3 regions of the Lentihominibacter sp. genome follow, and region 1 is predicted to be linked to each of the others. Evidence: riboswitches for the same ligand, from Rfam matches in the RefSeq annotation. Region 1 holds a riboswitch; each other region holds the start of a gene.

Region 1 (10,685 bases):
ACAGTGATGCCTGCTTCATCTACCGCCATATCCACCACTGCATTTATGTTATTCAAATGATGACGGGAGGCTATTTCCGGAACTACTCCCCCATACTGCTTATGTATATCTATCTGTGACGAAATAATATTGGAAAGGATCTGCCGCCCCTCCAATAACACGGCCGCTGCCGTTTCGTCACAGCTGGATTCAATTGCGAGTGTTACTATTTTTCCGTTCTTCATAAATTATTCCGTCTTTCTTCCAATTTTTTCTCACACTGGTTTTCTCCGTTAAGATGTCTGCAATTCTCGCATGACATATAATCACTCATGCTAAACACATCGAAATCGTGACGCCTGGAAAATTTCCTGCATGGATAAAAAACCACATTCATATTTTCTCCCGAAAATCTATCCATAATCTTCCTCCTTAGATAAAAGTATATTACTATTATCTATTGAAAGTCCGGATTTTATTCTCCGTGACGCCACATAATCAACGCATCTTCTCCGTTATTGAGATAATATTTTTTACGGACACCTTCTGTACGGAATCCGAATTTTTTATACAAATTTATAGCAGCAGTATTGGATTTCCTCACTTCAAGAGTGTGATGCACTATGCCTTCCTGTGATGTAAAGTCTATCATAACTCCTATTATGCCTTCGCCTATCCGTCTGTTGCGGAATCCCGGCTTGACAGCTACATTTGTTATATGCCCCTCATCATCTATCCACCACAGTCCGGCATATCCAACCACCTGTCCGTTCAGCTCCGCAACGATATAAAAAGCCCTCGGATTATCCGAAAGCTCATAAACGAGAGCGTCCATGCTCCACGGATCAGGAAAGCACAAATTCTCTATTTCATATATATCATCGGCGTCTTCTGCAGTCGCCTGCCTGATAATCACATCTGCCATAGTCATCAGCCTTTCCGCTGCTTTTCCCGCAGCTTTCGTTCGGCTTCAGCAAGACGCATATAATCCGGTTCCACCTTATCATAGGTGATTCCTCCGTTTTTGCGGTACAGCTCTGCTCCCAGCCGTACTACTGAAACCGCGTCCTGATATCTTATGTCCTCAGAGGCTGTCTCAGTTCCCCGCAATCTCAAATTTTTCATTTTTTCCTCGTAAACATCAATGGCATCGCCTAACGCCAATATTCGATTATATCTTTCTGTCTTCGACAAAAATTCATCAAGCATATATGCCCCTGCTTTTATCTTCTCTACAGGGAAGCCGTTTTCAAAAAAATACCCTCCTGCATATATCTGATTTCTTCTGGCGTCCATCATAGGACATATCAAAATATCCTTATTATCAATAAACGCTGCGTTCATGGCCAAAGCTGCAAGACTGGGTACCGGAACGCAAGGAATTCTCGTCATCTGAGACAATGCTCTTGCCGAGGAGACACCTATTCTTATCCCTGTAAATGATCCCGGTCCGCATGAAACTGCAATAGCCTCTATATCCTTAAGTGTTATCCCGCCTTCTTCAAGCACAGTTTCTATCTGCGGCATAAGATTCTGCAAATGTGAAAACCTGTCTGATCCTTTGACATATCCGACAATTTCTCTATTTTTCATCAATGCCACCGAAGCAAAAACTCCTGTGGTTTCTATTCCTAAAATGTACATATATATATACGTTCTCCTTCTTTCTTGCCATATAGGATCTGTATCTTTACCGCATTATCAGGAATAATATCCTCTATAAGCTCAGCCCATTCTATTATGCAGACACCTCTTCCAAAAAAATATTCCTCATATCCAAGCTCATACATCTCTTCTATGTCCCCTATTCTGTAAACATCAAAGTGGTACAACGGAAGGCGTCCGCTGTCATACTGTTTTACTATATTGAACGTGGGACTTGTTATCGTTTCTTTTATTCCCAGACCTTCAGCGACAGCTTTAGTAAGCGTCGTCTTGCCTGTACCCAGATCCCCTGTAAGCGCTATGACACTGCCGGCTGTTAGTTTCCTGCTCAGAAGCTTTCCGAATTCCATAGAATCTTTTTCATTTTTTATAAATATTTTTTTCTGTTCCATAACTTATGTAGTATACCACAGAAATGTACTGATATAAAGATTCCCGAAAATAAAAAAGTCCTATCCTTTCCGGTTTTGCCGAATTAAAATTTATCTGCCGGCAACGGTAGATAAAATAACATTAATTTTTATATAGCGTACATAATTTGAGGCTATACATTGCTTAAATAAATATATTTTCACAAAGAATTTACAATAATATGATGGTTAACTTTTCTTTTACATATTACAATATTATACATAAAAATTCAAAGGCTGTCCGTATATACGGATTTTAAATACTTACTTAAGGTTGGTGAATAAGGGTTATTATGGAAGAAAAAATAAATTATAAAACTATACGAAAAAATAAAGAAATAAACATGCTTTTGGAGCAGGGCAACAATGTCTTAAAGGTAATGGGTTTCACAGATCATTCATCAAAACATGCCGCTAAAGTTGCCGCCAGATCAGGTTGGATACTAAAATCTCTGGGCTACAGCAATCATGATATAGAGCTCGGAAGAATAGCAGGATATATGCATGATATAGGAAATAGCATTAATAGGAACGACCATGCACACAGCGGAGCAATTTTGGCATACCAGATACTCAAAGAACTCAAAATGCCGCTTGAAGATATAATGACAGTAACTTCTGCCATCGGACACCATGATGAGAGTTCCGGAAACGCCATAGATCCTGTTTCTGCAGCGTTGATACTGGCCGATAAAACTGACGTAAGAAGAAATCGAGTTAATAATAAAACCAAAGCTAATTTTGATATACATGACCGGGTCAATTACGCAGCCCTGTCATCTAAGCTCGATATTAATCAAGAAAAGAAAATTATTCAGATGAATCTTGAACTGGACGACGACATCTGCAGTCTCATGGATTATTTTGAGATATTCCTTGAAAGAATGATCATGTGCAAAAGAGCTGCCGAAGTCTTAGGATACAAATTCAAACTGCTCGCCAACGGAAGCAAGCTCTGCTAAAGCCATCAATCAATATGAAAAAACTGAAAAATATTCAGCAAAAATAAAGCTTCATTATTAAGGCTGTCAAAAAGAGGCTTCAACCGAAACGAAGCCTCTTTTATCATAAGCAAATAAATGGTACGTTTGAAGGACGATCAAGATGTCTTATGCAAAAATCCGGATATCCTCTTATAAAGAATAAATGTTACAACTGCGTTTATTCCTGCCTTTATGGCATTAAAGCCTGCAATAAACGGCATGAGATCCCAGACTACATCGCGGGGAACTCCCATGAAAATCGGTGTTATTATCATATTTGCGCCTATCATAACTGCTGTCATGGCTGCAACACCGCACAATAAAGCTATAACAGCTCCTTTTCTTGTCTTATTATACTTGTATATGATACCTGCCACCAATACAAGTACGCTTGTAGCAATAATATGCATAATTATGCCATAAAGCCCGCTGGCTGCACTCACAGTCACCCCTTGCACCACTGATGTTACTACTGTCAGGATCACCCCTGCCAGAGGACCAAAAGCAAATGTCCCTATAAGAATAGGAATATCAGCCGGATCATATTCTAAGAATGCCACAGCAGGAAATATCGGAAAGTGTATAAAATACACAAGTACGATAGATACCGCCACCAGCATTCCCATCTTTGCCAGTCTTACAGTTTTTTCTCTGCTGCTCATCCGCGGCTTATTGAGCGTATTCTTATCAGCAGTTTTTTGAGTCATATTGAACCCTCCTCGATTAAAATAATAATTATTGTCATCTGTCAGGTTTCATATGCAGCGCCTCATCCATGTCCTGATCGCTTCCGCTGCATAAAAAAAGCCTCGGAAAATTTATTCCAAGACTAAAAATACTCGTATCAAAAATACAACATAAGTATCTTCGTTTCTTTCATCCGGACTTTAACCGTCGGTACAGGATTCACACCTGTTCGGCCTATAGATAGGTTCGCGGACTTATGATCATCGGATCAATCACCGCCGGTGAGGACTTTCACCTCGCCCTGAAACAGATTTTTACAGTAATATTATAGATTCCGGAACATATAACTGTCAAGATATTTCTAAAAGTGTTTTTATGGAAATATTTTTTTCACTTATTTTTCATTGAATTTATTTTAATTTGGGAATACTATTAGAGTATAGTTAGATTTATCTTAAAATCTATATTATTAATATAAGAACCGAGGCGAAAACATTGAAATTTGATTTACATTGTCATACAAAAGAAGGTTCACTGGATTCCAAGGTTTCTGTAAAAGAATTTGTTCACAAATTCATGGCACTTGGCTTTAACGGTTTTATGATCTCAGATCATAACAGCTACAAAGGCTGCAGAGCCTGGGACAAAATAAAAAATGATCCCCGATACAAAGACTTCTGCGTAATCAGAGGCGTAGAATATGACACTAAAGACGCCGGTCATATCCTCGTTATCATGCCTGATGATCTTTATCTTCCCATCATGAAGATACGCGGAATGAGATGCAGCAAACTGATAAAGATTGTTCATATTTTCGGAGGCATTCTCGGACCTGCTCATCCTTTCGGAGTGGCGAGTTCCAGCGCGATGGGCTTTAAAAAAATGGATATGCGTCTTCTAAAAAGGTTTGATTTCATAGAGGCATTTAATACATGTGAATCTCGCTCGTCAAACAGTAAAGCCGCTCTTCTCGCAAAAGAATGCGGACTTCCCACGTTTGCCGGTTCAGACTCTCATGTCAGCGAATATATAGGAATGGCCTGCACAGATATATCCGAAAATATCTACTGTAATAATGATCTTATAGCAGCAGTAAAAAACGGAGTAAAAATAGAAGCCCATGGAACTGAACGTGAGGAAACAAAAAAAGCAAAAAGAAAAGAGCACTGGATAGGTATACTAAGTTTCAAACTTTACAACAGAGGAATCGGAAAACTCATATGTCCTTACCGAAAAATAAGACACAGGAAGCTTCTCCGTCCCATAGTCCGTCCTTTTATTTACAAAGAACGGCGTACCCGCAGAGAACAAAAATCCAGAGAATCAAAACAAAAAAAATTGTCCGGGTGAAATCGCATTTAATGCGATTCTCATTTGGACAATTTTATCTTTCTGATATTATTATTTTTTCAGTACTGCACTCCTTCTCTATCACAGGAGTAAAATCCTGAACATCCCGTTCATATTCATCATCTATATAGAAAGATGTCATTATGAAATCAGCTGTGGCTCTGTTAGTTGCCACCGGTATATCATAGACCACTGCAATCCTTAAAAGAGCCCGCACATCAGGATCATGAGGCAAAGCTTCCAATGGATCCCAGAAAAAAATCAACATATCTATCTTGCCTTCCGCTACTTTGGCTCCGATCTGCTGATCCCCTCCCAATGGGCCGCTTTTATATCCTTCCACATGAAGCCCTGTTGCATCTGATATGAGCCTTGCAGTCGTACCTGTTCCGCACAGAAAATGTTTCTGAAGCTTATCCCGGTTTTCTACACACCATTTAACGAGAGCTTCTTTCAGATGATCATGTGCTATCAGCGCTATAGTTTTTTTCTTTTTCATTGTTTCTTTAGTCATCTTATATCCTCCTTTCTTCTTTAATATCTATGTAAAAACCTTTCGGTCATATTTTTATTATACTCCCTGTTCTTCTCAAGTCTACAAATCCGGTAGATATATTACATAGATTTAACATTATGCCTTTTACCCATGATCCTGCAAACACATTAAGAATAAGCATGTATTTTTCAGATCAAAAAAAGGGGCATCACACCAATTGCTTAGTGTGACAGCCCCTTCATCTCAAATTATTTAACGCTATCTTCTACCACCTCTGCCATCTGTCCTATCTCTATCACACCCCTATGTTTTACAGGTTTTTTATCAAGATCTTTAAGTCCTGCAGGAACTCTGACCCCGGTCTTTTCTTCAAGAGCTTTGACATAGGCAAATCCATTTTCCTCATCTCCCAGGCCGATGGAATGTGCTACACTGTCTGCAAACTTATATGCGCTAGCTGTGGACGCTATGAGAGCCGGAGTCTCATCTCCGGTCTCTTTTACATAATCCTCGTATACCTTATATGCCACAGCTGTATGAGTATCCATCAGATATCCGCTTTCGCTGTACATTTCACCGATTGCTTCATTAGTTTCTTTAACAGTGGCAAACCCACCGTAAAAGTCTTTCATACCTTCTTTAATTTTTTCACTTACTTCATATCGTTTTTTCGTATCAAGAGCAGTCATAAGGCTTTGGATCTCTTCTCCATCATTGCCTGCCAAATGATAAAGCAGTCTTTCAAGATTACTGGAAATCAAGATATCCATTGACGGTGAATTTGTCAGATAAAATTCTCTGTTTATATCATAGACACCCGTTTCAAAAAAATCTGTAAGAACTTTGTTCTCATTAGAGGCACAGATAAACTTGTTTACATGGATCCCCATGCTTCCTGCATAATAGGCAGCCAAGATATTTCCGAAATTCCCCGTAGGAACCACGATATTCACTTTATCACCGTCATTTATAACGCCTCTTTCCACAAGCTTCACATATCCGTAAACATAATATGCTACCTGAGGTATGAGACGTCCTATATTTATGGAATTGGCAGATGAAAGCCTGCATCCGGATTCAGCCAATTTTTCGGCAAAATCCGTATCATTGAATATTTTTTTAACACCTGTCTGAGCGTCATCAAAATTTCCTTCTATGGCAAAAACATGAGTATTGTTTCCCTCCTGTGTAACCATCTGTCTTTCCTGAACTTCACTTACCCCCTGATTAGGAAAAAAGACGATTATCTCTGTACCGGGAACATCAGCAAACCCTTCAAGCGCAGCTTTGCCCGTATCTCCGGAAGTTGCTGTCAAAATACAAATTTTCTTCTTTTCCTTTTCTTTTTTCATTGCTGTCGTGAGAAGATAGGGCAATATCGAAAGGGCCATATCCTTAAAAGCAGCTGTTTTTCCGTGGTAGAGTTCGAGAAAGTAGGCACCGCCGGCTTTTCTGACAGGCACAATCTCTTTTTCTTCAAATTTTTCGTCATATGCTCCATCCACACAGAGCTGCATCTCATCATCCGTATAATCGGTAAAAAATGCTTTGATTATCTCACGTGCTACAACCTTATACGGCTTGCCGGCAAATTCTGATATCTTCTTAGGCAAAGCAGGTATGCTGTCAGGAACGTAAAGACCTTTATCCTCCGCAATACCCTGTATAACAGCCTGCGCTGCTGTTTTTATATTCTTGCTTCCTCTCGTACTTTTATAACTTATCATCTATTTAATGCTCCCTTCGATTATTCTTACTATATCATCAACATCAGCCAGCGCACCTTTTCCCAGTACGCCGCATGCCAGCATAGACTCTTTTGGCTCTATAAAATGATATCCAAAACGTTTCAGTCTGTCTATATTATCCTGTACTATAGGATTCTCATACATATTCGTATTCATAGCAGGCGCTATATAGACAGGAGTATGGGGCGCCGCCGCCATAACGACTGTCGAAAGAAAATCATCTGCTATACCTCCTGCAATCTTTCCTATTATATTAGCCGTTGCAGGCGCTATGAGAACAATATCCGCCTTCTCTGCCAAAGAGATATGTTTTACTTCCTTTGGCGTTATTTCTTCGAACATATCCATATAAACTTTATTTTTGCTTAAAGTTTGCAGAGTTATAGGCGTAATGATCTTGCTGCCGTTTTCAGTCAGAATTACATCTATATTATGTCCCCGTTTTGTGAGACTGCTGGTTATATCCGCCGCCTTATAGGCAGCTATACTGCCGGTCACGCCCAAAACTATATTCATCAGATCGCCCTCCTTTAGCGGCCTTCCATAATTCGCGCCGCTATCATATCTGCGATTTGCTCATTATTCTCCATTATATCATACGTCCTGTCTTTATGAATAAGGTATCCCCGGTGAAAGTCTCTGCCTATCTCCCGAAGATCATTAGCCAGGACAAAATCGCAGTCGTTTTTATCCATTAAACGACACCCTACATCTATGAGTTCCTCGTGAGACACTCCGCTGAGAAGTTTAAATCCCACAAGAACAGTTGAAGGACTCAGTTTTTTTATAATGCTTATCACCTTAGGCGATCGTTTCATGTGAATAACAAGATCCTCTATATCAGAGCTTATCTTATTACCGGAAAGGTCTGCCTTGCATTCGGAATTCTCCACGCCTCTTATCCTGTCCAAAGTGGTTACCTCATTTATGATATAATCACTCACTGCCATAGCATGGACAACAACGTCTATTTTTTCATTAGTAAGAAGCTTGGTAAGCTGCTCCTGCAGATCTGCCACTCCTTCGATCATTATAGGATATACTTTAGGATGTTTGACATACGCAGCCCGCATGCCGTGAAGATAATAGATCTTTTCTATCTCATCTCCATACTTTTCCGCAAAGACCCTGCCGATGGCATAGCCAAGTCTTCCTGTTGACGAATTTGTTATGGTTCTCACATCATCTATTTTCTCACTGGTGCCGCCTGCCGTAATTATAATCTTCATGTTTTTTCCTTTACGTTTCAGTGTGATTTCATAGGTTGAATTATAGCCTTTCACAGTTTATCTGTCAAGGACTGTGCAGTCCTGCAAAGGCCTGTTCTCATACGTATCAGAAGCATGTGAGACAACATCCTGTGTTGGGTTCACAACATTAACTCTGCCCGATTTATGATAATATCAGATATTATTATAAATCATAAGGTGAGGTACTATGCTGGACTTTGATATCATAAAAAACTCTTCCCTCTTTAAAAATATAGCCCAACAGGATTTTGACATCGTATGCGGCAAATTGAAACCTGCCGTCAGAATGTACTCCGAAACAGAAGCTATTCAGACCCAAGGCGATATCATCCATAAAATAGGAATAATAGCAGAAGGCAACGTTTTATCTGTCAAATATCATTATAACGGCACATCTCAAATACTACAGACATTCCGGAAAAACGATATCATCGGCCTTGAAGCTGTTTCTTCCACATTCTTTACAAGTCCGAGCATGCTCATAGCAGATACTGCCTGTACCATCGTTTTTTTCAGATATTCTGAGTTTTTTTCCGGCAATGAAATCTCAAGTGCTTGTAAAATAACGCTCCTCCAAAACATGACAAAAATTCTTTCAGATCAGAATATCAAAATCATGTATAAGGTAGACGTGTTATCAAAACGTACTATACGCGAAAGAATAATAACCTATCTGAGTATCATAAGTGAAAAGCGAAACAGTCATACCTTTGATATAGGTATGACTCAGGAACAGTTCGCACAGTACTTATGCATAAACCGCAGCACGCTTTCAAAAGAGCTCAATGATATGCGCCGCGAAGGTCTGATTAGCTTTTACAAAACTACATATACTATACATACCGTTATCTGATCTGAGGCAAATCTATTAACGATATTCCACAGATAAATATCCGAAAGTGTTGTATATATAACATCTAAATCATAAGCTTTTCTTTATACTTTTCTCATCTGTAATATCCAAAAATTTCGGGGCAGATAACTTAGCTCCGGCACGTATGAACAAAACGATGAAAGGTGTGAAAATATGAAAATATTTAAAAACTATATCAACGGACACTGGCAAGATGCCTGCTCAGGAAAAACCACAGATATAATCAATCCTGCCAACGGCAAAATCATTGGAAAAGCAACAGTAAGCGGCGAGGAAGACATCAATTCAGCCATTGATTCAGCAAAAAATTCCTTCTATATATCAGGAAAGTGGCGAAGGATGTCTGCGCAGGACAGAGCAAACGTACTTTTTAAAATTGCCGATCTGATGACCCTTGCTAAAGATGAACTCAGCATGATAGAAACGGAGAATCAGGGAAAACCTCTCCGTGAGTCTGAAGCGGATGTGGAAGACGCCATTCATGTTTTTAAATATTATGCAGGGCTGATAACAAAACCGTCAGGAGGCTCATATGAAGTAAACGATGGTTTCGGTCAAATGCATTCATATACTGTACATGAGCCAGTGGGAGTCTGCGCCCTCATAACTCCTTGGAATTATCCTCTCATGATAGCAGTATGGAAACTGGCTCCTGCCCTTGCTGCCGGAAACAGTATAATACTAAAACCTGCTACTATAACTCCTGCCAGCGTAGTAAAACTATTTGAAATATTCCATGAGGCAGGCCTTCCTGCAGGATGCGCCAATCTTGTTCTGGGTCCAGGCGGTATGATAGGAGGCAAACTTGCAGAAAGCAAGGATGTAGACTGCATAACATTTACGGGAAGCACTCCTGTAGGACAAAGTATAATGCAGGCAGCTGCTGCAAATGTGAAGAAAATAGGCCTTGAACTCGGAGGAAAATCTCCGAGCATTCTCTTTCCCGACATAGATATAGAACGTGCCGTAGAATGGTCTATGATAGGTATATTCATGAACCAAGGAGAAGTTTGCTCAGCTGGTTCCCGTATAATCATCCATAATTCCATACACGATGAATTCGTCGCAAGACTTGCAGAAAGAGCAAACTGCATGACAATAGGAAATCCTATGAAGAACCCGGATATGGGCGCCATTGTATCAGAAGATCAGATGACTCAGATATTAAAATATATAGAAATAGGGAAAAAGGAAGGCGCTGTATGCAGATGCGGAGGAGAAAGATACACCGAAGGAGAATGTG
Region 2 (10,685 bases), on a different contig from region 1:
CAGATAGAAAATTCCGGAATCGAATTTGTAATGGTTAAAAGCCCTATAGATGAAGGAGCGGTAACCAAAGTAATCGGAAATCAGTTTGTAGAACTGGCGTCATATATAGATTTTGATATTTCTGATATTAAAATACCGAAACAGGTTTATTATCCTGTTCTTAAAGAGATTCTGGAAGAAAATGAAGATCAGGAGTCAGTGAAAGAAGCAATAAAAATGAGAAAGAATGAGCTTTCGCCTAAGCATATACTCGTTGCTGATGTTATTGCTTCTGTAAGTTATCTTCTCAATCTCAACTATGGCATAGGAAATATAGATGATATAGATCATCTTGGCAACAGGAGACTGCGAACTGTAGGAGAACTGCTGCAAAATCAGATAAGAATAGGTCTTTCCAGAATGGAGAGAACAATAAAAGAGAGAATGACTACTCAGGATATTTCTGAAGTCACACCTCAGGGTCTTATGAATATAAGGCCTGTTACCGCCGCAGTTAAGGAATTTTTTGGGAGCTCTCAGCTTTCGCAGTTCATGGACCAAAACAATCCTCTTGCTGAACTTACGCATAAAAGAAGGCTTTCGGCATTGGGTCCGGGAGGCCTTTCCAGAGAGAGAGCGGGCTTTGAGGTAAGAGACGTACACCATTCTCATTACGGAAGAATGTGTCCTATAGAAACTCCGGAAGGACCTAATATTGGACTTATAGGATCTCTTACAACATACGGAATAGTTAACGAATACGGATTTATAGAAACTCCGTACAGAGTTGTAGATAAAAAGACAGGAAGAGTTACTGATGAAATACAGTATCTTACTGCTGACGATGAAGAAGATAAGATAATAGCTCAGGCTAATGAACCGCTGGATTCAGAAGGACATTTCGTCAATATGAGAGTTTCTGCCAGAGGTGTGGGCGGTGAAATGGAGCTGGCCCCGAGAGAAGTTGTGGATTATATGGACGTATCGCCTAAACAGGTGGTGTCTGTGGCTACAGCTATGATTCCATTCTTGGAAAATGACGATGCGAACAGAGCGCTGATGGGCGCAAACATGCAGCGTCAGGCGGTACCTCTCCTTGTAACCGAGGCTCCTATTGTAGGAACAGGTATGGAGCATAAGGCTGCAAAAGACTCCGGTGTAGTTATAATAGCTAAGCATGCCGGAACTATAGATTTTGTAGATGCTGATAAGATTGTGGTTTTGAGGGATGACGGTGAAGGTACGGATGAATATAAGCTTCTCAAATTCAAGCGATCCAACCAAGGTACGTGCATAAATCAGCGGCCTATCGTTTATAATGGCGAACATGTTGAAAAAGGTGAGGTCATAGCGGATGGTCCATCAACTGAAAACGGAGAGATTGCTCTCGGAAAAAATCTGCTCATAGGCTTTATGACATGGGAAGGATATAATTACGAGGACGCTATAATTCTTAACGAAAGACTTATTATGGAAGATGTTCTTACATCTATCCATATAGAAAAATACGAGGCTGAAGCAAGAGATACGAAGCTGGGGCCCGAAGAGATCACCAGGGAGATTCCTAATGTGGGTGAAGATGCTCTTAAAGATTTGGATGAAGACGGTATCATCAGAAAAGGTGCTGAAGTAAATTCATCTGATATTTTGGTAGGCAAAGTTACTCCTAAAGGAGAAACAGAACTTACGGCTGAGGAAAGACTTCTCAGAGCTATATTCGGAGAAAAGGCCAGAGAAGTCAGAGATACGTCTTTGCGTGTTCCTCATGGCGAGACAGGCATTGTTGTCGATGTAAAGATTTTCTCAAGGGAGAATGGTGATGAGCTGCCTCCTGGGGTAAATAAGCTTGTAAGGTGTTATATAGCTACAAAGAGAAAAATCAGCGTTGGCGATAAGATGGCTGGAAGACACGGAAACAAAGGTGTTATTTCCAGAATACTTCCTGAAGAGGATATGCCGTTTATGGAAAACGGACAGCCGCTGCAGGTAATGCTTAATCCGTTGGGTGTGCCGTCACGAATGAACGTAGGTCAGGTTCTCGAAGTACATTTAGGTCTGGCTGCAAAAAATAAGGATTGGTATATCGCAACGCCTGTATTTGACGGGGCTAACGAGAAAGATATAATAGAGCTGCTTAAAGAAAACGGCTTTGATGAAAGCGGAAAATTGCGTCTCAGAGATGGAAGGACAGGAGAATATTTCGATAATCCGGTAACTGTAGGTTATATGTATATGCTCAAGCTTCACCATCTGGTAGATGACAAGATCCATGCGAGAAGTACAGGTCCGTACTCGCTTGTAACGCAGCAGCCTTTGGGCGGAAAAGCGCAGTTTGGCGGACAGCGTTTCGGAGAGATGGAAGTATGGGCCTTGGAGGCTTATGGAGCAGCATATACTCTTCAGGAAATACTGACTGTAAAATCCGATGATATCGTAGGCAGAGTTAAAACTTATGAGGCTATCGTAAAAGGTGAGAATATACCTGAACCTGGAATTCCTGAATCGTTTAAGGTGTTGATAAAAGAAATGCAGAGCTTGTGTCTGGATGTAAAAGTTCTGACAGAGGACAATGAAGAGATAGAAATTAAGGAAACCAGTGAGATAGAAGATATTCCTGCAATAGAGGATATGGTGGATGTTGATATAGAGGGAGAAGAGGTCGATGATGCCGACGAATTTGACGAAGAAGAGATCGCTATAGTCGAAGAAGATGAGGATGATTTCGATGAGGACGACGGCCTGGATGATGAACTTGGTCAGATCGAAGCCGAACCGACTGAAGAAGTGTAGGAAAGGGGAAGTGACCAATGAATGATAACAACAATTATGAATTGAATAATTTTGAGTCTCTGCAGATTGGGCTGGCGTCTACAGAAAAGATAATGGGCTGGTCTCACGGAGAGGTTACAAAACCCGAGACTATAAATTATCGTACTCTTAAACCCGAAAAAGACGGGCTCTTCTGTGAGAAAATATTTGGTCCTACTAAGGACTGGGAGTGTCACTGCGGCAAATACAAGCGAATAAGATATAAAGGTATCGTCTGCGATAAATGCGGAGTAGAGGTTACCAAAGCGAAAGTCAGAAGAGAGAGGATGGGGCATATAAAGCTGGCTTCACCCGTCTCCCATATCTGGTATTTTAAGGGTATTCCTTCCAGAATGGGTCTTGTATTGGATATATCTCCGAGAACTCTTGAAAAAATATTGTATTTTGCAAATTTCATCGTGACTGATCCTGGAAATACCGAATTTGCCTATAAAGAGGTACTTACAGAAAATCAGTACAGAGAGGCTAAAGATAATCCGGACAATAAGTTTAAAGCAGGTATGGGAGCGGAGGCTGTAAGAGAACTTCTTTCTCATATAAACCTTGATGAACTTTCAGAGGATCTGAGAAACAAGCTTGTCAGCGCTACAGGCCAGAAGAAGATAAGGATTGTAAGAAGACTGGAGGTCATTGAAGCTCTCAGACTGTCGGGCAATAGACCTGAATGGATGATACTGGAAGTTATTCCGGTTATTCCGCCGGATCTTAGACCTATGGTTCAGCTGGACGGAGGAAGATTCGCAACTTCCGATTTGAATGATCTGTACAGACGTGTAATAAACAGAAATAACAGGCTTAACAGACTTCTTGAACTTGGTGCACCCGATATCATTGTAAGAAATGAAAAGAGAATGCTTCAGGAAGCCGTTGATGCTCTTATAGATAATGGAAGAAGAGGCAGACCCGTTACGGGTCCGGGATCCAGACCGCTTAAATCTCTTTCGGATATGCTCAAAGGTAAACAGGGAAGATTCAGACAGAATCTGCTGGGCAAGAGGGTAGACTATTCCGGACGATCTGTAATCGTAGTAGGCCCTGAGCTTAAGTTTTACCAGTGTGGCCTCCCTAAGAAGATGGCTCTGGAACTGTTCAAGCCGTTTATTATGAAAAAGTTGGTGGAGAACGGCAATGCTCACAACATTAAGAGTGCCAAACGAATGGTGGAAAAAGTAAGACCTGAGGTTTGGGATGTGCTGGAAGGTGTTATTAAGGAGCATCCTGTAATGCTGAACCGTGCGCCAACTTTGCATAGGCTTGGTATACAGGCGTTTGAGCCTGTATTGGTAGAAGGTAAGGCTATAAAGCTTCATCCGCTTGCATGCACTGCGTTTAATGCTGACTTTGACGGTGACCAGATGGCTGTGCATGTTCCGCTTTCTGTGGAAGCTCAGGCAGAAGCGAGATTTCTTATGCTTTCCGTGAATAATATACTTGCTCCTAAAGATGGTTCTCCGATAACGACACCTACTCAGGATATGATCTTGGGAAGCTATTATCTTACCCATCCCGGGCAGGAAGAAGGCAAAAGAAATTCAGACGCTGAAAAAGGAGATGGCAAAGTATTTACTGATATAGCTGAAATGCTTATGGCTTATCAAACCGGTATGGTGGGACTTCATGCCCGAGTAAAGGTGAGAATGTATGCGGACGAATATGATACGAGAGGTAAACTTGTAGAGTCTACAGTAGGAAGATTCATATTCAATCAGAATATCCCTCAGGATTTAGGGTATGTAGAAGACAGAGAAGCTGATCCGTATTCGCTGGAGATAGATTTCTTGTGCGATAAGAAGAAGCTGGGGCAGATCATCGACAGATGCTACAGAATACATGGAAATACAGAAACAGCTATAATGCTTGATTATATCAAGGACATGGGATTCCATTATTCTACTATAGCAGCTATTACCATCAGCATTTCCGATATGGAGATACCTGAAGAGAAAAAGGTAATTATAGATGAGGCCGAAAAGCTGGTAGACAAGTATGAGATGGCTTACAGAAGAGGTCTTGTCTCTAATAAGGAAAGATATGAAAAGGTTATAGATATCTGGAATAAAACGACAGACGATGTGGCTGATGCACTTATGGAGTCTCTTGATTCTTTAAATAACTTATTTATCATGGCTCATTCAGGAGCAAGAGGAAGTAAGAATCAGATCAGGCAGATCGGCGGTATGCGTGGACTTATGGCTAACGCTACAGGTAAGACCATAGAAATACCTATCAAGGCGAACTTCAGAGAAGGACTTTCGGTTCTGGAATACTTTATTTCTACTAACGGTGCAAGAAAAGGTCTTGCGGATACGGCTCTGCGAACAGCAGACTCAGGTTATTTGACAAGACGGCTTGTAGATGTTTCTCATAACGTAATTGTCAGAGAGGATGACTGCGGAACGGATGAAGGTATAGAAGTAAAAGCCTTTACTGACGGAAAGGAAATCATTGAGAAACTGAAGGACCGTATTATAGGAAGAACTGCTTTGCTGGATATATGTCATCCTGAGACAGGTAGAGTTATTGTTGAGCAAGACTGCGAGATTAGTGAGGACGCTGCTGAAGCGATAGAAGCTGCGGGCATAGAGTCTGTGGCTATAAGATCGGTGATGACCTGCCACAGTAAAACTGGTGTATGCGCTAAGTGTTATGGAAGGAATTTGGCGACCGGAGAAGGCGTCAATATTGGAGAGGCTGTTGGAATAACAGCAGCTCAATCCATTGGAGAGCCGGGTACTCAGCTGACCATGAGAACATTCCATACAGGGGGCGTTGCCGGTTCTGATATCACTCACGGTCTGCCGAGAGTAGAAGAACTTTTTGAGGCCAGAAAACCTAAGGGACTTGCGGTCATCTGCGAAGCAGACGGTACTGTGGTTTCTGTTGATCCGACTATGGATAATAAAACACAGGTCAAAGTGAGAGGCGAAGAAGAAAAGGTATATGAAGTTCCTTATGGAGCAAGGATTTGTGTTGCCGAAGGCGACTATATACTTGCAGGGGACAATATAACAAAAGGACCTTTGGATCCTAAGGACATTTTAAGGCTTAACGGTGTTGAAGGCGTATATCAGTACTTGCTTAAAGAAGTACAGAGAGTGTATAAGCAGCAGGGTGTAGATATCAATGATAAGCATATAGAAGTTATCGTAGGACAGATGCTTTCAAAAATGAAGGTAAATGATGCGGGAGATACAGGGCTTCTTCCTGGAGGACAGTATAGTAAAGTCGAAATAGAAGAGGCTAATGAAGCTGTTATTGCTGATGGAGGGAAACCTGCGGAGGCAGAGAGGCTTCTTCTGGGTATAACAAAGGCATCTTTGGCTACAAATTCATTCCTGTCAGCTGCGTCCTTCCAGGAGACTACAAGAGTTCTGACAGATGCTGCAATAAAAGGAAAGAACGATAAACTTCAAGGGCTTAAAGAAAATGTTATCATCGGTAAACTGATCCCTGCCGGTACAGGTATGAAGAAGTATAGGTCTATAGATTTGGATTACGGTGTAAATACAGCATTGATAGAAGCGTACAGAGCAATGCAGAGAGAAATGGAGATGGAAGAGGAAGAAGATGAGGATATGGAAGATATAGTTCCTGTAATGGGAACTGGGGATGATGCGGCGGCAGCCGAGGAATTCGCATCAGAAATGGAATCTGCTTCGGGAATCTCTGAGACATCAGAAAGCGCTGAATGGGAATAAGTATTAGTTTCTGAGCTTGTCATTTTTCGTTAAATATTAAACTAAATAGTGAGCAAAAACAGACCTCTGAAAGAGCATTTTCAATTTTCAGAGGTTTTTGTTTTGTACAAAAAGTTAAATGTGTACTGATAATGTGCCTTGACAGTAAGTAGACAGAATGCTAAAATATAATCAAATTGAGATAATTTAAAGATCAAAAAAGTAAATAGTTTGATTTTTAGTAATTTCGAGAATAGTAAAATTAAAAAGGAGATTGATAAGTATGACTATTCAAAACCAAATTGACAAAGCGCGTGCAGCGTTTGAACAGATCAAAGATTATACTCAGGAACAGGTGGATAAGCTTGTTTATGAGAGTGCAAAGATCATTTACGAGAATGCAGAACCTTTAGCAAAGATGGCTGTTGAGGAAACAAGACTTGGAAGCTATGAAGACAAGATTGGCAAGAACACTGGAACAGCTGCTGCTTTCTGGGATTATCTCAAGGATAAGAAGTCTGTTGGCATCATCAATGAAGATCCTTCAATCGGTCTTATTGAAGCTGCTCATCCAATCGGTGTTATCGGTGCTATCACTCCGGCAACTAACCCTACAGTTACACCTTTAGGAAACTTCATGCACGCTTTAAAGGGTAAGAATGCAGTTATCATTTCACCTGCTCCACGTGCAGAAAAGACTTCAACTACTACAGTTAACTTAATTCGTGAAGCATTAGCTAAGAACGGTGCTCCTGAAGACCTTATTCAGATTGTTAACGATGTTACTATCGAAAAGTCACAGGAATTAATGGAAAAATGCGACCTCGTACTCGCAACTGGTGGTTCCGGCCTCACTAAGGCTGCTTACTCAAGCGGAACTCCTGCTTACGGTGTAGGACCAGGAAACCCTCCTGTAATCGTAGACAGAGGATATGACCTTAAGGATGCTGCTGAGCAGACAATTGTTGCTGTAGCAAGCGATAACGGAATCCTTTGCGACGGAGACAACTTACTCCTTTACCCACAGGAATTGGAAGCTGATTTCTTTGCAGAACTTAAGAATGCCGGTGCTGTTGTATTTGAAAGCGCTGATGATGTTGCTAAGTTCCGTGAAGCTTTATTCCAGGATGGAAAGATCAACTCAGGTTTAGTTGGTAAGGATACTGACGTAATCGCAGAAGCTGCTGGATTTACTCTTCCAGAAGGAACTAAGGTTATAGGTCTTAAGATAGAAGGCGTTGGTAAAGATGATATCCTCGGCAAGGAAATCATGGGACCTGTAGTAGTATTAAAGAGCTACGACAAGTTTGAAGAAGCTGTTGACATGGCTATCAGAAACATGGAAGAAGATGGCGGTACTGGACATACAGCTGGTATCTTCTCAAATGATGAAGATCATATTCTTTACTTCGGTGAAAAGATTCCTGTAGCTCGTGTACTGGTTAACCAGCCTACACCGGATGCTTGGGGACCTGAAACTAACGCACTGTCACCTGCAGTATCAGAAGGTTGCGGTACATGGGGTAACAATATCTTAGCTGGTAACGTTGACTACATACACATGGTAAACGTTTCTAAGATCGTTAAGAAGTTAGACGTAGAACCGCTTGATCCTGCAAAGATTTTTGCTGACTAATAAAGCCAGTTTGAAATTAATCGGAAAAGGCATTAAAAATTTTGGGACATAAACCAGTTTTGTCCCAAAAGATATGGACAAAACTGCTTTATAGAAAAAACAATTACTCATTTAATATTATTCTGCATAGCAGAAAGAGGAGGAAAATTATGGTTGGTAAGAAAGTAGTTCATCATCTTATGATGAGTGCAAAAGATGCACATTATGTAGGCGGATTAGTAAATGGTGCTAGAATCGTTGACCAGTGGGGAGACGTTGGTACTGAACTGATGGTATATGTTGATGGAGATATCAGCTTATTCTTAGGATACAAAGAAATCGAATTCTTAGCTCCAGTATATGTTGGAGACTTCATGGAATATCATGGCTGGATCGAAAAGGTTGGTAATCAGTCATACACTTGCCAGTTCGAAGCTTGGAAGGTTGCTACTCAGTTAGACAGAACAGATGCAGATTTGTCAAACGTAGCTACTCCTGAAACAGCTGCTACAGCTTGTGAGCCACCAGTACTTTGCGGTAAGGCAACAGGAAGCTTATTCATCGCTAAGAAAGACCAGAGAGGCGCTACTGAGTCTTCATTCAAAGACAGAAAGCACCCAGGCGAGAAATAAGAAAGAATTAAATAATCTTATGAATTAGATTATTCATTACTTTGTTATAAAACGGACAGATTTATTCTGTCCGTTTTTTCATATCGGAAGTATTGTTGTAGGTTATGAAAGAGTCGATTTTGTTTTTGAAACACAGTGAATGTTGACGGAGTGCAAACCTTGTGATATCCTTTATATATCCGTATAAAAGAACCTTTCTTCGGAAATGAGTTTTTACTCTACTGGCGGTACAGCCCGCGAGCAATAAGCTAATTCGGTTTGATTCCGAAGCCAACAGACAGTCTGGATGGGAGAAGAAGGCTTTCAGTTGATTTTCTGAATGCTTTGTTCTTTTTTCTTTGCCTAAAATAAAGGAGAGATTTTTATGAATAACCAAGAAATTACCCAGAACCCTCTTGGAACAGAACCAATAAAAAAACTTATCGTTAAGTATTCTATTCCTACAGCTTTAACTTTGATGGTCAATTATCTGTATAATATAGTTGACCAGATTTTTGTAGGACAGGGAGTGGGAGTAACGGGAATGGCAGCCACAAATGTAGCATTTCCGTTAACTATTATTGCTATGTCAATTGCATTGCTTATTGGAGATGGCTGTGCGGCTAATATAAGTCTTTGTCTGGGAAGAAAAGAATATGAGGATGCTAACCGTACTGTCAGCAATGCTGTAACTTTGTTGATAGGATCCGGAATTTTGATTTTGCTGCTTTCTTTAATTTTTGCTCCCCAGATAGTAAAACTATTTGGATCTACAGATAATGCTTTTGCTGATTCGTTGGTCTATACTAAAACTATTGCGTGGGGACTCCCGTTTCTTATGATAAGTGCGGCTTTGACTGCTATTATACGTGCAGACGGCAACCCTAAGTATACGATGAAATGTATGATAATAGGTACTGTGATAAACCTTGTTCTTGACCCGGTTTTCATTTTCGGATTTAAGATGGGGGTTTTTGGAGCAGGTGTAGCTACTGTTATAGGCCAGGCAGCAGCAGGAATACTTTGTCTGTTGTATCTCAGAAAACTTAAAACAGTTCGTATATGTAAAGCTCATCTGAAACTTTCCGTAAATATAACCGGAAGAATATTAGCTTTAGGATTTCCGAGTCTTCTGACTCAAATTATGACTGCGGTAGTGCAGATAACAATGAATAATCTTATGACCATTTATGGTGCCGTGAGTGTATATGGAAGTGATATGGCTTTGTCAGTCTATGGCATGATGATGAAGGTCTATCAGATAGCGCATGCTATGTTCGTAGGAGTTTCTTCTGCTACACAGCCTATAAACGGTTTTAATTTTGGCGCTAAGAATTATGGAAGAGTCAGACAGACTTACAAAACGGCTGCTACCATAGCAGTGGTAGTTTCTCTCGTTTGGTTCGCTGTATATCAACTTTTGGGAAGACAAATAGGAATGCTGTTTGTATCCGGAGATTCTATGTATGCTGATTGCTCGCAGCATATTTTTAGAATATTTATGATGGCGTTCTTTGTGTATGGCGTTCATATGGTCACAGCATCATTTTTTCAGGGAATTGGAAAGCCTGCAAAATCCCTGCTTATTCCATTGTCCAGACAGGCGATCTTTCTCATTCCTCTTTCAATAATACTATCAAGTAAGTTTGGTCTTGACGGCGCTCTTGCTGCTGCACCCATAGCAGATATACTGGTGTTTATTCTGGCGATATCTTTAGTTGTGGGAGAGTTTAGAGGATGGAAGAAGAAACAGTGGATACAATAGAGCGTAGAACTTTCTGATAATATATTCATATTTGTCTTAGAAATCAGTTTTTAATTGATGTTGACATAATGATAAATACCGTGGTAAAATAAATGTTAGCTTTGGGCTTTATTGTTCAAAGCTAACGTATTTTTATTATATCAAGAAAGGAGAAAAAGGATGCCTACAATTAACCAATTAGTACGTCAAGGCAGAACCAGCAGCGAGAA
Region 3 (10,685 bases), on a different contig from region 1:
TGTATCGTATGATCTTAATATCCATTATCTTTGTGAAAAGTGCCGAGGGAAATCATCACCAGAGCATTGAGCCGGTGTAATGCGTTTATCAGCGCTGTTATGCGCATTACGAGACAAGCCAGAAGCAGCGCAGAAAAGAGGGAGTAATGAGTAAATATGCAGGAACACAGACAGAAAAGAATTTAATGGAAGCTTTTGCAGGAGAATCACAGGCAAGGAATAAGTATACATATTTTTCATCTGTTGCCAAAAAAGAAGGCTACGAACAGATTGCAGCTTTATTCCTCAAGACGGCAGAAAATGAAAAGGAACACGCAAAGATGTGGTTTAAGGAACTGGAAGGTATCGGCGATACTGCTCAGAATCTGAAAGCTGCCGCAGAAGGTGAAAATTACGAATGGACAGATATGTATGATGGATTTGCTAAAACTGCAGAAGAAGAAGGATTCCCTGAATTAGCTGCAAGATTCCGTCTTGTAGGAGCTGTTGAGAAGCACCATGAAGAACGTTACAGAGCTCTTCTTAAGAATGTAGAAACAGCAGCAGTATTTGAAAAGAGTGAAGTAAAAGTTTGGGAATGTCGTAATTGCGGACATATCATAGTAGGAACTAAGGCTCCGGAGATCTGCCCTACTTGCAGACATCCTAAGAGCTATTTCGAAGTACATGCTGAAAACTATTAGGAATAAGTATATAGTTTTTTTTGAAAAGAACATCCTGTGTGGGATGTTCTTTTTATATTCTTGATAAAAGAAAAAGCCGTAACTGTTTTTTATGTGATATGAGTAAAGTCGATTGTTTTCCGGAAAAATATATAGTAAACTTATAAAAGTATTTTTAAGGTCAACAGAAAAAAGATATACTGGGAAAGAAATCAAATGGAAAACAGACTTGAAAAACGTTATGGATTGGTGACAGCAATCACTATGGTCGTCGGGATCGCAATCGGCAGCGGTATTTTTTTTAAAGCTGAAAAAATATTGAACTGTACAGGAGGCAATACTCCTATAGGCATAATCGCATGGATCATAGGAGGAAGTATTATGATCGTATGCGCATATACATTTGCTAATCTGGCTGCAAAATATGAAAGGGTTAACGGTGTGGTTGATTATGCTGAAGAAATGCTGGGATCCCAGTATGGATATTATATAGCGTGGTTTCTGGCTGTCATGTATTATCCTGCTATGACATCTGTGTTGGCATGGGTATCTGCAAAATATATTTGTGTTCTCATAGGGTGGGATATAAAAGGAGGCGCCTGTATGGCAGTAGCGGGGTTTTGTCTTATTGCGAGTTATGCTTTAAATGCTTTATCTCCTATGCTTGCAGGTAGATTTCAGGTATCAACTACAATTGTAAAAATGATTCCTCTTGTATTTATGGCCATAATAGGGACTGTAAAAGGACTTGCCAGCGGTCTTATGATAGAGAATTTTACACAAGTTGTAGTGCCGGCAAAGGAGTTGGGAGGTACGGGACACATATTGTTTACCGCTGTATGCGCTACAGCGTTTGCCTATGATGGCTGGATAATCGCCACATCTATAAATTCGGAACTTAAGGACTCCAAGAAAACTCTCCCTAAAGCCCTTGTGATAGGAACTTTTATAGTTATGCTGACGTATGTCGTTTATTATATAGGTCTTTCCGGCGCGGTAGAAAATAAAATCATGATGGCAGGAGGAGAAGCAGGAGCGAGGCTGGCCTTTACTAATGCATTTTCACAGGTCGGAGGAGTGGCTTTGTTCGTGTTTATCATTATATCCTGTATCGGAACATTAAATGGGCTCATGTTAGGCTGTATACGCGGGATGTATGCTCTGGGTGTAAGGAATGAAGGTCCGAGGCCAGATATATTCCGACAGGTGGACCCGGTTATTAATATGCCGACTAATTCTGCTGTCATAGGAGTGCTGCTGTGCAGCGTATGGCTTTTGTACTTTTACGGAGCCAATCTCAGTAATGAGTGGTTCGGACCTTTTTCTTTTGACAGTTCGGAGTTGCCGATCATAACCATATATGCTTTTTATATACCAATATTCATAATGGTAATGAAAAAAGAAAAAAAATGGGGAATGTTTAAGAGATTTGTGATGCCAGCGGCTTCTATATGCGGCTGTATATTTATGATGGTCGCGGCGGTAGTTTCTCATAAAAAAGATGTATTGTTCTATCTTATAGTTTTCGCTGCAGTAATGTTTGCAGGGGTGTTAATAAGCAGAAAGGGGAATAGAGCAAGATATCAAAAACGTGAAATGTAGTATATATGGAAAAGGTGAAACTGAGGGAAGATGAAAAAGCCGGCTGAATATCTGAAATCATCGAGATTTACTGCTGTAAATTTGACGTGGACAGTGGACAAAGTAATGAAGAAGGCTTATGATATTTTTGAAAACAAATCCTCAGATGACATCGACGAAGCAGAAGACATAGCAGAGATCATGAATAAAGAAGCGGTGAAAATTCATGAGAAAGATATACGAATATGTAAGGATATTTCACAGTGGAAGGAAAGGTCTGCTTTCTTACGAGCTTGTAAATGCAGGGAAACTGTATACCTATAGAGCTTGAACAGGAGAAATAAAAGAAAGTTTTTATGAAAACATGTTGCTCCAAAAACTGTAAAATGTTATAATTTCACATTTGATGTCACAGATGACAGCTATATTAACAGAACAAGGGATATGACGGCTTCCTTTCAGAGGCAGCCTGAAAAAAGTCATGAATATGGAATAAAGAGGGTATGAGAGTGTGAGAAAGCAGAGGGTAGGATAAAAGATGTGGTTTTTGATATTATTGGCTGCGGTTTATTTGGCGGTAAATTTTTTCTTATGGCATAGAGTTATAAGGCTTCTTAAAAATATCCACGGTTTTTTTGGAAACAAGTGGATTATGATTGTATTTACTTTGTTATATCTGTTTTTTTTAAATAGCATATGGATATGGGTAATTTTCGATGATCCAATATGGACGGCTTTTTTTAAATATATAAATAATGTATGGATAGGAATATTTATTTATGCTTTAATTTTTGTGGCTGCTGCGGAAATTGTCACATTTATTCTATGGGCTTTTAAAAAGATGAGAAAGGGATATGACGGTTATCGCAGGTATATTGTTATGCGAGGAACTGCAGTAGTCTTGCTGGTGATAAGTTTCAGTCTGTATGGAGTGTTTCATTATCAGAACATAAAAGTAAATAATTATGAAATCGATATAGACAAATCATCACATGCTGGTGATTCCATGAGAATTGTTCTTGTGGCAGATACTCATCTCGGCTATTCTGTGGGAAATGATATGATGTCTGAGATGGTGGATCTGATAAACCGGCAGAAACCAGATCTTGTGGTATTCGCCGGAGATATAGTTGATAATGATTATTATGCAGTGTCTGATGCAGAAAAAACTGCAGAAACATTGTCGCGCATAAATTCAAAATATGGTGTTTATGGATGCTATGGCAATCATGATGTAAAAGAGACTTTGATCGGAGGATTTACTGTATCTTTAGATGAAGAGGCAAAGATACCTCCGGAAGTTGAAGAATTTGTTCAAAGGGCAGGGATAAAAATACTTCAGGATGAATCTGAAACTGTGGCAGGCGATATTATCCTGCTGGGAAGATATGATGCATCCAAACCAAACAGCAGCAGCGGGAAAAGAGCTTCTATAGATCAACTGACTGAGGATCTTGACAAGAAAAAGCTTATAATATGCATAGATCATCAGCCCTCCCAGCTTCAGGAAAAAGCCTCGGCGGGAGTTGATCTTGATCTTTGCGGACATACTCACGACGGGCAGATTTTTCCTGGAAATATAACTATAAATTTTTTCTGGGATAATCCTTATGGTCTTCTTAAAGTTGATGATATGTATTCCATAGTTACTTCCGGTGTGGGAGTCTGGGGACCGGCTATGAGAGTAGGTACCGACAGTGAGATTGCTGTTATAGATATTGATTTGAGATAATGATATCAGCATGGAGGAGAAGACTGGAATATTATCATGTCTTCTCCTATTATCACTATACTGCTCCACGGCAGTTCACACATATCTCCTATGCTTTTTCTGAAAATACCGGTGCTTTCCATAGACGGGACAAGCACTGATTTTATTTTCCCTGTTTTTTTGTCAAAAATCATTTCGGCATCCCAAAGCTGACCATGACTGCATCCCGTTGAAAGATCAACGATTTCTTTATTTCCGATTTCACTTAACCGCATAATATACTCCTTAAATACAGATAATATTAATGATATTAAGTTTAAGAGGAGATTATGAAGGTGAAAGAGGAAAAAAAAGAAAAAAAGACTGCTGAGCAGGAAAACAGTACGAGAGATCTTATTACAGAGCTTGGCCTTTTAACTACCGGAACGGATTTTGAAAGCGATGTTCAATATATAAATATTATAGGCAGCATAGAGGGGCATAATGTTCTTCCGCCTGATAACAAGGCTACAAAATATGAACATCTAATACCCCAGCTTATAGCTGTAGAGGAAAATCCTAAGCTTAAAGGTCTTTTGGTTGTTTTGAATACTGTAGGAGGTGATGTTGAAGCGGGGCTTGCCCTTGCAGAAATGATATCTACTTTATCAAAACCGACTGTATCTCTTGTTCTGGGAGGCGGACACAGCATAGGCATACCGCTTGCAACAGCTACGGATTATTCATTTATAGCCAAAACTGCCACCATGACGCTGCATCCTATCAGAACTACCGGAATAGTGATCACATCAGAGACTACTTTTGATTATATGAGAAAAACGCAAGAACGTGTGATCAATTTTATAGAGGAACATTCAAAAGCCAAACGTGATGAAATAATATGGCTTATGAACAGCAATGACAATATGTCTAATGATGTGGGAACTGTACTTTTCGGAAAAGAAGCTGTGGAAACTGGTATAATCGATCAAATCGGAGGAGTGTCTCAGGCGATAGCAGAGCTGAGAAAAAGAATAGAAGAAAAATAAAATTATTGACAATATTTTCCATAAGATGTATTATATTAAAAGGAATTAATTTCCATATAATGCATTAATTTGAAAGGAGAATTATGGAAAATATTTCATTGATGATTGTCACAGATGACAAAGCGTATGGCAGGGCACTGAGCAAAGCTTTGATTCACCTATGTGTAGGTATGATAATACAGATGATAGGAAAGAGTGAGTTTTTCTCAAAGATGAGGGAATACGGTAATGAGAAGGATGAAGTATCTTTCCTTGAATCTGTAGATTTGATATTATGGGATGGAGCAGAAGCAGAATCATCTTACGGAGGCAGAATTATACTTTTGTCTGAGAAACCGGTTATGTCTGTAAAAGATTTTAATGAAGGAAAATTCTGTATTTACAAATACAGTCAGGCTCAGTGCATAGCGGCGTCTTTGTTTGAGATATACAGTTTTTTGATAGGACGGCGTATGGTTAACATACAGCGTCAGAAAGTACGTATACTTGTTTTCTCCTCATGGATGGGAGGTTCAGGATGCACTGTAACCGCAATGGCGGCAGCTCAGGAATTGTGCCGTTTCAGAGGTAGTCGTGTTTTGTATCTTTCTTTTGAGGAAATAGAATCAACAGGTGAATTTATAGAAAGTCCTATCGGAGTAAAAGGAGTGGGCGTATATCTATATCATCTTTTTAAGAATTCGTCTTCTGTAATAAAATCAGACGGCATCGGGGATAATGAGTACCCTGTTGTAGAAGGTTATCTTGTACATGATGATTTCGGAGTGGAGGCCTTTGCTCCTACAGCTGGAAGGAATCCTTTAAGAGATATTACGGATGAGGAGCTTAATGTCTTTATGGCATCACTCATAGATATCGGACGATATGATTTTATTATAATAGATATGGGCGATAATCTGTCTGAAACTGATATAACATGTATGGAAATGTGCGAAAGGATATGTCTCGTATCTAAAGGACAGGGAAATGGCGCAAGAGAAAATCAATATCTGCAGCATCTCATATATCGCTGTGGAGAAGAGGTCATAGATAAAATAATAAAGGTAGAAAATCTGAAAACTGAGATTTCGAATACAGATAAAATTTCCGGGGAAAAGAATTGCATGATAGATGCAGACATATGCATAAATCGAAGCAGTACATTTTTACAGGAAGGGGAGATCATGCGCATATTTCTGGACGGAAAATTCGGAAACAGTATTAAAAGACTTGTAGAAAAACTTACAGAACCTGAAAGGTGATGTATGTATCAGATAGAATATTTTTTTAAATAATTCTTGACAGATATGCTTTACAGGACTAATATATTATACATAATTGAATATTATCTTCAGGGCAGGGTGAAATTCCCGATCGGCGGTAAAGTCCGCGAGTGTGAAAGCACAGGATTCAGCAGATATTTTGTCTGAATCAGGATTTGGTGAGATTCCAAAACCGACAGTATAGTCTGGATGGGAGAAGATATGATAAACGCAGTTTATGCGTATATTTGTGTAACCATTGGCTCTGAAACTATTTTTGTTTCAGAGTTTTTTATATTTTGGTTGTTAAATATGGCATGAACAGTGATTTGGCTATATTTTTTGTAATACCCTGAAAAATGTTCAGGGTATTTTTTATGAGGTGAATATTGCTTTATGAGATTGGCTGAACGTTGAAAAATCTGATGCTGAAAAGAAATGATAAAATTAGTTTTTATTTTGAAAGGATTTAAGATGAAGGATGAAAAATATATGCGTCTGGCGCTGAATTTAGCGGAAAAAGGCTGCGGAAAGGTAAACCCCAATCCTCTGGTAGGAGCTGTGATAGTAAAAAACAGCAAAGTGATAGGTAAGGGATATCATATGGAATATGGAGGCTTTCATGCAGAACGGGAAGCTATTTCTTCATGCTGTGAATGCCCGGAGGGCGCAGATATGTATGTAACTCTTGAGCCATGCTGTCATCAGGGAAAGCAGCCGCCATGTACAGAGGCTATAATACAGGCAGGGATAAAACATGTGATAGTAGGGTCTTATGATCCTAATCCTCTTGTTTCAGGAAAAGGTATACAAATGTTGAAGGAACATGGAATAAAGGTGACGGAAAATTTTTTGAGAGAGGAATGTGACTCTGTGAATTATGTGTTTTTTAATTTTATAAGTACAGGATTTCCATATGTGGTAATGAAATATGCTATGACTATGGATGGAAAGATCGCTGTACGCACAGGAGAATCAAGGTGGGTAACAGGTAAAGAAGCGAGAAAACAGGTACATCGTGACAGAAACCGGTATAGTGCTGTCATGGTGGGAATAGGCACTGTTCTTAAAGATGATCCTCTTTTAACTTGCAGGATTGCCGGAGGAAGAAATCCCATAAGGATAGTATGCGATACAGACCTCAGGATTCCTGAAGATTCGCAGATAGTAAAAACTTCCCGAGAAATCAGAACTATCATAGCTACAGCTTCCAATGATGTAAGACAATACCGGAAAATACAGCAGGCAGGATGTGAAATATTTCATATTCCTGTAAAGAACGGGCATATAGATCTTAAAAAACTTATGAGAAAACTTGGCGAAATAAATATAGACAGTGTTTTGCTGGAGGGAGGAGCCACTATTAACTGGGCGGCGCTTGAAGCAGATATAGTTAATAAGATACAGGTATATATATCTCCAAAATTATTTGGCGGAGGAAGAGCTCCGTCTCCTATAGGCGGCAAAGGAGTCAGTATGCCGGCGGCGGCTTTTATGGCATCGCCGCCTAAAATAACGTTTTTTAATGACGATATACTGTTGGAAAGCGAGGTCATGAAAAAGTGTTTACAGGAATAGTAGAGGAGATAGGGAAAATAAAAGAGATAAAAAAGGGGCCAGCGTCAGCGGTTTTTACTGTTGCTGCCGATAAAATACTGGAAGATACGGCACCGGGGGACAGTATCGCTGTAAATGGTGTTTGCCTTACAGTCACTGATCTGACGGACAGCCAATTTGAGGCGGATGTTATGCATGAGACTATCGAAAGATCCTCTATGGGAGATTTGGAAACGGGAAGTTTCGTCAATCTTGAGCGAGCGATTAAAGCCGGAGGAAGGTTTGGAGGACATATAGTATCGGGACATATAGATGGGACAGGAATAATAACAGACATTTCTCTTGATGATAATGCAATTTGGTATACAATACAGACTTCGGAAAAAATCATGAGATATATAGTTGAGAAAGGATCTGTGGCGATAGATGGAGCGAGTCTGACTGTAGTGCGGTGCGAAAGACAAAGCTTCATTGTTTCGGTGATACCTCATACAGTGGAAAATACCATATTTTCTGTAAAAAAAGAAGGGGATAAAGTGAATCTCGAAAATGATACTATAGGAAAATATGTGGAAAAAATGATGTTTAATAATACTGCACTTAATATGAAGGCAGACAGGGAAATTACAGAAAAATTTTTGATGGAAAATGGGTTTTAGAAAGAAAAGGAGAAAGTTATTATGGAGAAATTCAATACGATACAAGAGGCACTTGATGAGCTGAGAAAAGGAAAGATAATACTTGTTACAGATGATGAGGACAGAGAAAATGAGGGGGATATGGTATGCGCAGCTCAGTTTGCTACTACAGAGAATGTTAATTTTATGGCAAGTGTTGCAAAAGGTCTTATATGTATGCCTATGAGTGAAGAGTTTTGTCACAGGCTTCAGATTCCTCAGATGGTAAGTGAGAATACTGATAATCATGAAACTGCATTTACTGTTTCCATAGATCATATAAATACCTCCACAGGTATATCGGCGCAGGAACGGGGATTTACAGCCAGAGCGTGTACAAAAGAAAATGCAAAACCTCAGGATTTCAGACGGCCCGGTCACATGTTTCCTCTTAAATCAAAAAAGAACGGAGTTCTTGAGAGAAACGGACATACTGAGGCAACTGTAGATCTGCTCAGACTGGCGGGATTGAAAGAATGCGGCCTTTGCTGTGAAGTCATGAAAGACGACGGTACTATGATGAGGAAAAGCGATTTATTTCAGCTTGCCGAAAAATATAATATGAAGTTTATAACTATAAAAATGCTTCAGGATTACAGAAAAAAATATGAAAAGCTTGTAGAAAGAAAAGCTGTTGTAAAAATGCCGACAAAATACGGCGATTTTATGGCATATGGTTATGTCAATAAACTTAACGGAGAACATCACATGGCCTTAGTTAAGGGAGATATAGGAAGCGGTGAAAATCTTTTGTGCCGTGTGCATTCAGAATGTCTTACAGGTGATGCATTCGGTTCTGCACGCTGTGACTGCGGTCAGCAGCTTGCCAGTGCTATGACTCAGGTGGAACGGGAAGGCCGAGGAATAATCCTTTATATGAGACAGGAAGGCCGGGGGATTGGTCTTATAAATAAGCTTAGAGCATATGAATTACAGGATAAGGGAATGGACACCTTAGATGCCAATCTGAAGCTGGGCTTTCCGGCAGATATGAGAGAGTATTTTATAGGAGCGCAGATATTAAAGGATCTGGGAGCAAGGAAGCTGCGACTTCTTACTAATAATCCTGATAAGGTATATCAGCTTTCTGATTATGGTATGGAAATCATTGAAAGAGTCCCCATACAGATGGATGCTACAGAAAACGATTTGTTTTATCTTAAAACAAAACAGAGACGTATGGGGCATATTCTCAACTATTAACGGGAATATTTCATTGATAAAAAAGAAAAGGAGAATAGAAATGAAAGTATATGAAGGAAAACTTGTTTCAAAAGGAATAAAAGTAGGAATAATAGCAGCACGATTTAATGAGTTTATAACTTCAAAGCTGCTTTCGGGAGCTCTTGACACTTTAAAAAGGCATGATGTGAAAGATAATGATATTGATGTGGCATGGGTTCCGGGAGCCTTTGAAATACCTCTTGCGGCATCAAAAATGACCGGAACTGGAAAATATGATGCTGTTATATGTCTGGGAGCAGTAATCAGAGGTAATACGACTCATTATGATTATGTGTGCAGTGAAGTGTCCAAGGGAATATCACAAGTTTCGCTTTCCAGTGGAGTTCCTGTTATGTTTGGTGTTTTGACTACAGAGAATATACAGCAGGCTGTGGAGAGGGCAGGAACGAAAGCAGGAAATAAGGGTGCTGATTGTGCAGAAAGCGCCATAGAAATGGTCAATCTTCTCAGAGAAATATCATCTTCACATAGTTAACATAACCTTAACATAACCTTAACATTGCGATACTTTATTTAATATAGAATTAACAATATAATAAAAGCAACATAATATTATAGCAGTTAGATTTTGTATATGTAATGGTGGAGGAATGAATACTGAAATATTAAAGATCATATTGCAGCTGTTGGGCGGACTGGCATTATTTATCTATGGAATGAATTTCATGAGTGACGGATTACAAAAGGCTGCCGGGGACAAAATGAAGAGTATACTGGCCCTTCTCACGAAGAATGTATTTATCGGTGTTTTGGCGGGTGCGGCAGCTACAGCCGTGCTTCAGAGCAGCGGTGCAGTGACAGTAATGGTTATAGGTTTTGTTTCAGCAAAACTTATGACGCTTAAACAGGCAATCAGCATAATAATGGGGGCTAATATAGGAACATGTATAACAGCTCAGCTGGTGGCATTTCAGATCGGAGATTATTCGTGGGCATTTGTAATCGTCGGGTTTATTATGTACTTTTTCCTTTCTAAGTATGAG

What was found. Region 1 has a riboswitch for FMN ahead of ACLR96_RS04085 (ECF transporter S component). Riboswitches for the same ligand answer to the same signal wherever they lie in the genome.
Region 2: another riboswitch for FMN. It lies ahead of ACLR96_RS09125 (MATE family efflux transporter); the one in region 1 lies ahead of ACLR96_RS04085 (ECF transporter S component).
Region 3: another riboswitch for FMN. It lies ahead of ribD (bifunctional diaminohydroxyphosphoribosylaminopyrimidine deaminase/5-amino-6-(5-phosphoribosylamino)uracil reductase RibD); the one in region 1 lies ahead of ACLR96_RS04085 (ECF transporter S component).

What each region holds. Positions count from the first base shown of each region.
Region 1 is NZ_JBKTXS010000009.1:59,608-70,292, reverse strand. Features, by position in the region: gene tsaD (tRNA (adenosine(37)-N6)-threonylcarbamoyltransferase complex transferase subunit TsaD) at 1-224, opposite strand, end outside; gene ACLR96_RS04110 (hypothetical protein) at 221-400, opposite strand; gene rimI (ribosomal protein S18-alanine N-acetyltransferase) at 455-910, opposite strand; gene tsaB (tRNA (adenosine(37)-N6)-threonylcarbamoyltransferase complex dimerization subunit type 1 TsaB) at 910-1,623, opposite strand; gene tsaE (tRNA (adenosine(37)-N6)-threonylcarbamoyltransferase complex ATPase subunit type 1 TsaE) at 1,611-2,036, opposite strand; gene ACLR96_RS04090 (HD domain-containing protein) at 2,348-3,016, shown strand; gene ACLR96_RS04085 (ECF transporter S component) at 3,154-3,744, opposite strand; FMN riboswitch at 3,902-4,037, opposite strand; gene ACLR96_RS04080 (PHP-associated domain-containing protein) at 4,220-5,074, shown strand; gene ACLR96_RS04075 (methylglyoxal synthase) at 5,109-5,588, opposite strand; gene thrC (threonine synthase) at 5,819-7,297, opposite strand; gene coaBC (bifunctional phosphopantothenoylcysteine decarboxylase/phosphopantothenate--cysteine ligase CoaBC) at 7,298-7,837, opposite strand; gene ACLR96_RS04060 (phosphopantothenoylcysteine decarboxylase) at 7,849-8,547, opposite strand; gene ACLR96_RS04055 (Crp/Fnr family transcriptional regulator) at 8,756-9,421, shown strand; gene ACLR96_RS04050 (aldehyde dehydrogenase family protein) at 9,596-10,685, shown strand, end outside.
Region 2 is NZ_JBKTXS010000039.1:4,455-15,139, forward strand. Features, by position in the region: gene ACLR96_RS09105 (DNA-directed RNA polymerase subunit beta) at 1-2,769, shown strand, start outside; gene rpoC (DNA-directed RNA polymerase subunit beta') at 2,787-6,506, shown strand; gene ACLR96_RS09115 (aldehyde dehydrogenase family protein) at 6,769-8,121, shown strand; gene ACLR96_RS09120 (hotdog fold domain-containing protein) at 8,271-8,732, shown strand; FMN riboswitch at 8,924-9,034, shown strand; gene ACLR96_RS09125 (MATE family efflux transporter) at 9,097-10,476, shown strand; partial or broken gene rpsL (30S ribosomal protein S12) at 10,636-10,685, shown strand, end outside.
Region 3 is NZ_JBKTXS010000001.1:72,407-83,091, reverse strand. Features, by position in the region: gene ACLR96_RS00435 (Fur family transcriptional regulator) at 1-70, shown strand, start outside; gene rbr (rubrerythrin) at 147-683, shown strand; gene ACLR96_RS00425 (amino acid permease) at 879-2,264, shown strand; gene ACLR96_RS00420 (hypothetical protein) at 2,295-2,567, shown strand; gene ACLR96_RS00415 (metallophosphoesterase) at 3,124-3,975, shown strand; gene ACLR96_RS00410 (YlmC/YmxH family sporulation protein) at 3,981-4,229, opposite strand; gene ACLR96_RS00405 (ATP-dependent Clp protease proteolytic subunit) at 4,284-4,982, shown strand; gene ACLR96_RS00400 (hypothetical protein) at 5,066-6,223, shown strand; FMN riboswitch at 6,305-6,449, shown strand; gene ribD (bifunctional diaminohydroxyphosphoribosylaminopyrimidine deaminase/5-amino-6-(5-phosphoribosylamino)uracil reductase RibD) at 6,698-7,801, shown strand; gene ribE (riboflavin synthase) at 7,786-8,439, shown strand; gene ACLR96_RS00385 (bifunctional 3,4-dihydroxy-2-butanone-4-phosphate synthase/GTP cyclohydrolase II) at 8,461-9,660, shown strand; gene ribE (6,7-dimethyl-8-ribityllumazine synthase) at 9,701-10,177, shown strand; gene ACLR96_RS00375 (Na/Pi symporter) at 10,293-10,685, shown strand, end outside.